Linked DNA regions of Cecembia calidifontis. Each later gene encodes a partner of the first gene's protein in a complex. Links are inferred from orthologs where the notes say so. Each region holds a gene or a part of one and is shown in the gene's direction. Other genes may lie near its edges. The genes, in order: pheT and pheS.

Evidence for each region.
Region 2: the proteins of pheT (region 1) and pheS are in contact, whole or in part, in a crystal structure (PDB 6P24), measured with the Escherichia coli proteins. The link is inferred for Cecembia calidifontis from one-to-one orthologs.

Annotation. Positions count from the first base shown.
Region 1 is NZ_SGXG01000001.1:2,189,818-2,193,206, forward strand. Bases 294-3,351 are described here. They hold pheT (phenylalanine--tRNA ligase subunit beta), read left to right. Parts: upstream 294-645; coding sequence 646-3,057; downstream 3,058-3,351. Other genes in these bases: BC751_RS09640 (hypothetical protein), read left to right, coding at 3,060-3,344; BC751_RS09645 (cell division protein ZapA), read left to right, coding at 3,346-3,351. Outside these bases: BC751_RS09630 (IS982 family transposase), read right to left, coding at 1-174; more of BC751_RS09645, read left to right, coding at 3,352-3,389.
Region 2 is NZ_SGXG01000001.1:735,739-738,976, reverse strand. Bases 314-3,220 are described here. They hold pheS (phenylalanine--tRNA ligase subunit alpha), read left to right. Parts: upstream 314-1,206; coding sequence 1,207-2,235; downstream 2,236-3,220. Other genes in these bases: BC751_RS03175 (hypothetical protein), read right to left, coding at 3,018-3,220; BC751_RS03180 (geranylgeranylglyceryl/heptaprenylglyceryl phosphate synthase), read right to left, coding at 2,270-3,028; BC751_RS03190 (outer membrane beta-barrel protein), read left to right, coding at 314-1,080. In the rest of the region: more of BC751_RS03190, read left to right, coding at 1-313; more of BC751_RS03175, read right to left, coding at 3,221-3,238.

The DNA of each region.
Region 1 (3,389 bases):
AGAAGTTGAATAATCAGACCTGATCTTATTGAAAAGCCAGTTTTCACTGTCACAAGACATGTATTCAGCAGTCAGGCTTAACGCAATTACTTCTAAATCAGAGAATTCAGGCATTGGTCCTGGTCTGGAAAGATTGCCGGAAATGTCAAAAACAGATAAATTGAGAGATTTGATAGTTTAGAAAACTTTGTCGGAATTAGACTTAATATCGTGCATGGGCTTGTTTTAGTAGGTTCTTGTAAGCAACCTTAATTTATTAAAAATCAAGCTGATGCACATATTATTTATACATAGTTTCAACTAGAACAATGGGTTAATATTTAGTGGAGAATACATTTTAAAAAATGAATTACCGTTTGGAATTTTATCGAGATAAAAGATTTTCAGATATTAAGAATGGTACATTTAATTTATAGTTTAAAACATTAGGATATCTTGTTTGTTTTTACTTTTATTTTAGTGATAAAGAATCACTAAAAGTTAAGTGCAGTTGTTTTTCTGGTTCAATTATATTTCATCTATTTACCTTTCTACTTTTTAGATATTTTTTATTTTAATTCTTGCTTTTTACATTTTTCAGGCATCCACTTCTTAGCTAAGGCAATTCTCTTAAATTTGTGCCTTGTTCTGAACTGAAGAGTATACATGAAGATATCCGTCAATAGATTAAAGGATTTTATCCATTTTGAAGAATCACCCAAAGAGATAGCAGCCCTTTTGACAGGGAGTGGATTGGAGGTCGAAGGCATCGAAATTTTTGAATCCATCCAAGGCGGTTTGGATGGGGTAGTGATAGGAGAGGTGCTGACCTGTGAAAGGCATCCCAATGCGGATAAACTCAGCGTCACTACAGTGGATATTGGAGACCAGGTAGTTCCGATCGTATGTGGAGCTCCCAATGTAGCCAAAGGCCAGAAAGTGGTGGTGGCCAAAGAAGGCTGTACCTTATATCCCATTTCAGGTGAACCTTTCGAAATCAAGAAAGCAAAAATCCGTGGAGAAATGTCCCAGGGAATGATCTGTGCAGAGGATGAAATCGGTATAGGTGAAAGCCATGCCGGTATCATGGTTTTGGATACGGATCTTCCTAATGGTACGCCGGCGTCTGAATATTTTGAGGTAGTCCGAGATCATGTACTGGAAATCGGTCTGACGCCCAACAGGGCCGATGCAGCTTCCCATTTGGGTGTGGCCCGTGATCTGAAAGCACTTTTAAAAAGGGAAATCTGTATCCCATCTGTGGAAGGGTTCAAATCGGACAATAATTCAAGGGTAATTCCTGTGACTGTGGAGGATGCCGCAGATTGCCCAAGATATGCGGGGTTGACCATTTCCAATGTGAAAGTCGGCCCTTCTCCGGAATGGTTGCAAAACTACCTTAAGGCTTTGGATCTGGAGCCGATCAACAATATCGTCGATATTACCAATTTTATTCTCCATGATTTGGGACAGCCCTTACATGCTTTTGATGCTGACAAGATCAGTGGAGGGAAAATCTTTGTAAAAAAACTTCCCAAAGACACAACCTTTGTCACTTTGGATGAAAAAGAGCGAAAGCTTTCGGGGGAAGAACTGATGATCTGTGATGAAAAAGGCGGGCTTTGTATAGCAGGTATTTTCGGGGGAAAAGACTCCGGTGTATCTGATGAAACCACTTCTATTTTCCTCGAATCAGCTTATTTCTCTCCCGATGTAATCCGAAAGGGTTCGCAGTTTCATGGGCTTAAAACCGATGCTTCTTTCCGTTTTGAAAGGGGAACAGATCCCAATATGCCGGTATATGCTCTGAAAAGAGCGGCGATGTTGATCCAGGAAATTGCAGGAGGGGAGATTTCTTCCGATATCATTGATGTTTATCCCCATCCTGTTAAGGATCGCGAGATTGAAGTGAGTTTTGCCAATATCAAGAGATTGATCGGTAAAGAACTGCCCAAAGAACTGATCAAGGAAATACTGGAAAACCTTGAGATCCAATGTTTGGAGGAAACAGCAACACATCTGAAAGTATCCGTGAAGCCTTACCGGGTGGATGTGGAGAGAGAGGCGGATGTGATTGAGGAGATTTTGAGGATCTACGGATTTGACAATGTGGAACTTTCCGAAAATCTAAAGGCCGATTATCTGGCCGAGCATCCTATTAAGGACTTCAACAAAATCCAATACAGGTTGAGCGAATTGCTGTCCTCTTTGGGTTACTATGAAATCATCACCAATTCCCTGACCAAGCCGGTTTATACCGAAAAATCCGGATACTTGGATCCGGGGCAAAACGTGGAGATTTACAATAAACTTTCTGAAGATCTTGGTGTGATGCGCCAGACCCTCTTGTTTTCCGGATTGGAGGTTTTGGCCTACAATATCAACCGAAGACAAAAAGACCTTAAATTGTTCGAGTTCGGGACTGTTTATTCCAAAACTCAGGAAGGATATCAGGAAGGAAAACGATTGGCTTTGTTTTTGACGGGTGATACCGGGGCAGAAAGCTGGAGGCAAGTTTCCAAGGCGGTGTCCTTCCCGGATCTGTTTGCCGTGGTCGAACTGATTTTGGAAAAATTGGGGATCGACAATCCAGATGTGGAAATTGTACATTCAGCCCCATTTGATTATGCCTTGAAGTTAAGCATGGGCACCAAAGAACTTGGTCAAATTGGTTTGCTTCAAGAAGAAATTACCAAGTTGGCAGAGGTAAGGCAAGAAGTGCTTTATGCTGAGTTGGATTGGGATTTGCTGATGAAAAAGGCAAAAGGCTTGAAAAAGTACGTGGAAATTTCCAAATTCCCGGAAGTAAGAAGAGATCTGTCATTGGTAATTGACAAGTCGGTATCATTTGATCAGATCAAAAAAGTAGCCATCAAAGCTGGAGGAAAGCTATTGCAGCGTATCGGGGTATTTGATGTGTATCAGGGGGACAAAATCGAAGCAGGGAAAAAGGCCTATGCTTTGAGTTTTTACCTGCAGGATACTGAGCAGACCTTGACAGACAAAGTGATCGATAAGACCATGGGCAGATTAATCCAAAGCTTTGAAAACGAAGTAGGGGCATTTATCAGAAAATAACCATGATTCACGAAGAACTCCAACATTTGGAAAAGCTTGTCTCCCAAGTGGAGAAAAAATTAAATCAACTTGAACAGGACAATCACGCCCTGAAAGAGGAAGTATTTGTGCTTCGTAACAAGCTGGAAGAAAAAGAGAGAATGTTGGAGGATTTTAAAAATCAAATTAAAATAGCTAAACTTGTAGATAGCTTACCGGTGGAAGATGCAGAATCTGCCGAATTGAGGGAAAAGATCAATAATTATATAAAGGAAATCGATAATATCATCGCCTACTTGTCTGAATAAAATGGAAACACTTTCTATAAGGTTAAAAATCGGCGACAGGGAATA
Region 2 (3,238 bases), 1.5 Mb from region 1 along the record:
GCCGTACAGGAAAATGAAAGCCTTTTCCCCTTGGAACGTACCTTCAACCAGTCTTTCAGTAATTTCCTACCTGGGATGAATGCGTTCTATAGAAACCAACAGAAAGGTACATCATTCAGACTTCGGTATAGAACCAATACCCAAGAGCCTACGGTCAACCAATTGCAAAATGTAATCAATAACCAAAACCCGCTTCAACTTTCTGTGGGTAACCCTGATCTGCAACAGGCGTTCTCCCATTCTGTTTTTACCAATTTCTCCAAAATCAACCTGGAGAAATCTAAAACATTCTTCTCATTCTTATTTGTATCGCTGACAGAAAACTTCATAGGAAACAGCACTTTTGTTTCCCAGACTGATTCTTTGATCAATGGGGAAATATTGCTGAGGCCAGGTGCACAGATCAGCAGGCCAGAAAACCTTTCTGGTCAGTTAAGATCCAGGCTTTTTGTGACTTATGGCTCCCCGATCAAAAAGTTAAAGTCTCAGTTCAACATGAACAGCAGTGTAGCCTTTAACCGTACTCCAGGTTTGATCAATGGACAGAAGAATTTCAATGACAATATTGACCTGAGCCAAGGATTGACTTTGACCAGTAATATCAGCAAGGATGTGGATTTTACACTATCTACTACAGGTACCTATACGATCGTAAACAGTAGTTTGCAAACGAACCTCAGTAACAACTTCTATATACAGAATTCCAATATCAGGTTCTATTATTCACCCAACAATGGGAAACTGTTTGTGTCCAATACGGTCAACAACATGTTGTACAGGGGCTTATCGGCTGACTTAGACCAATCAGTATGGTTATGGAATATTGAAGCAGGATACAGATTCCTTAAAGACAATAAAGGAGAGTTGAAATTCACTGTATTTGATTTGTTGAACCAGAACAATGCTATCGGAAGAACAGTCAATGATGTGACCATTGAAGATACCTTTACTAGGGTTTTAACTAGATACGGGCTTGTTTCTTTCACTTATATTATCGGTAATTTCAAACAGCAAGAAAGAAACGAAAGCGGCCCACCTATGGGAAGACCATGGGGAGGTGGCGGAGGAAGGACTTGGTAAATTCCTTTAAAATCAAAAAAAGAAAGGTGCCCTTTGGGCGCCTTTTTCTTTTTAGGATACTACCTGAAAAAAAGTGTATTTCACTTCATTTCTTTTAGATTTGTGGTTCTGAAAATGAATGAGATTATGCATCAGGAAAAAATTGAAGCCATCAAGGCCGCCATCGCATCAGCTGATGCTCAAAATCAGGATGAGCTTGAGGCTTACAGGTTGCAGTTTATAAGCAAGAAAAGCGTAGTAGGAGAGTTATTTGCCGAAATGAGGAATATTCCTAATGAACAAAAAAGGGAATATGGTCAGCTTGTCAATGAGGTAAAACAACTTGCAGATGCCAAATTCCAAGAATTGATCGATAAGGTCAATGCAGCATCCAAGAAATCAAAATCTATGGATCTGGATCTCACATTGCCTCCCACTTATATTCCGGTAGGGGGTATACATCCATTGACTGCCACCAGACAAAGAATCATAGAAATATTTGAAAGGATAGGTTTCAACCTTTCTGAAGGTCCGGAAATTGAAGATGATTGGCACAATTTTACCGCCCTGAATTTTCCTGAAAACCATCCCGCAAGGGAAATGCAGGACACCTTCTTTATTGAGAAGAATCCCGACATCGCCCTAAGGACACATACTTCATCCGTTCAGGTGAGGGTTATGGAAAACCAAAAACCACCTATTAGGACCCTTTCTCCAGGTAGGGTTTACAGAAATGAAGCAATTTCAGCAAGAGCGCATTGTATTTTCCATCAGGTAGAAGGATTATATGTGGACGAAAATGTGGGCTTTGCGGACCTGAAAAATACCCTTTACCACTTTGCAAAAGAAATGTTTGGCAGAGAGACTAAAGTAAGGTTCAGGCCTTCATTCTTTCCTTTTACAGAACCAAGTGCTGAAATCGATATCAGCTGTCTGCTATGCGGAGGAAAAGGCTGTAATGTCTGCAAGGGAAGCGGATGGGTTGAAATCGGCGGTTCCGGTATGGTAGACCCGAATGTATTGGAAAATTGTGGGATTGATTCAAAAAAATATACTGGATTTGCCTTTGGCATGGGGATAGAAAGAATTGCAATGCTGAAATACCAAATCAAGGACCTTCGTTTGTTTACAGAGAACGATGTCCGTTTTCTCAAGCAGTTCAGATCCTTGCTTTAGATAACAGAAAACGCTTTCACAAAGGAAGCGTTTTTTAATTTGCCATTACCCTTAAGGATTCCAAGAAAGTATTGGCCTCTTCTAATAAATTTGGTGATTTTACTGCTCCATTTCCGATTACAACCAAATCAGCTCCTGCCAAAAAAGCATTTTTAATTTTATCAAGGGTATTTAGCCCACCCCCAACTATTAATGGGGCAGGAACACTTTGTTTGACTGCCTTGATGAGCTTAGGATTGACAGGATTTGGAGCACCACTTCCTGCATCCAGATAAAAATATTGAAGCCCTAAGTAAAAGCCGGCAAGTGCTGTTGCAACGCTCAACTCGGGATGATGATTGGGCAGAGGGATGGTTTGGCTAATGTAATGTACGCTTGTTTTTTCTCCTCCATCCACAAGCATATACCCGGTTGCTAAGACCTCAAGGTTACTTTTTGCTATTAATGGGGCAACATTTACATGCTGACCGATCAATAATTCGGGATTACGTCCTGAAATTAGGGAAAGGAAAAGAATAGCATCAGCCCCAAGTGAAAATTGGATTGAATTGCCAGGAAAAAGAACAATTGGAATTCCAGAAGCATATTTCCTTATCATCTGGATGGATTCACCTATGTTGTTTTTTTGAATCAAGCTTCCGCCCAAAAAAATAAAATCAATGTTTTGTGCGGCTGAAAGCTCTAATCTTTCTGGGGTAATTTCATCTAAATCATCCGGATCGATGAGCCATGCAATTCCTTTTCTTCCAGAGAGGGAAATGGACTTTATTTTATCACCCACCTCATTCTTCATGTTGGGCAGATGGGTTTTGTTCTTGATTAAACCTGTTCATTAATTGTTCTTTACCATAGTTGATTGCAATTGGTAAAAGAACGGCGCTCAACCTTCCCAAAAAGCCAGGATCACTTTTTTTGGTTAGTTTTTTAGTGATTTCATCATCTAATAGACCTTCTTTTTCCAGCACTTTGAGTACTTTTTCGGTCTTTCTCTTTTTCTTGCCTG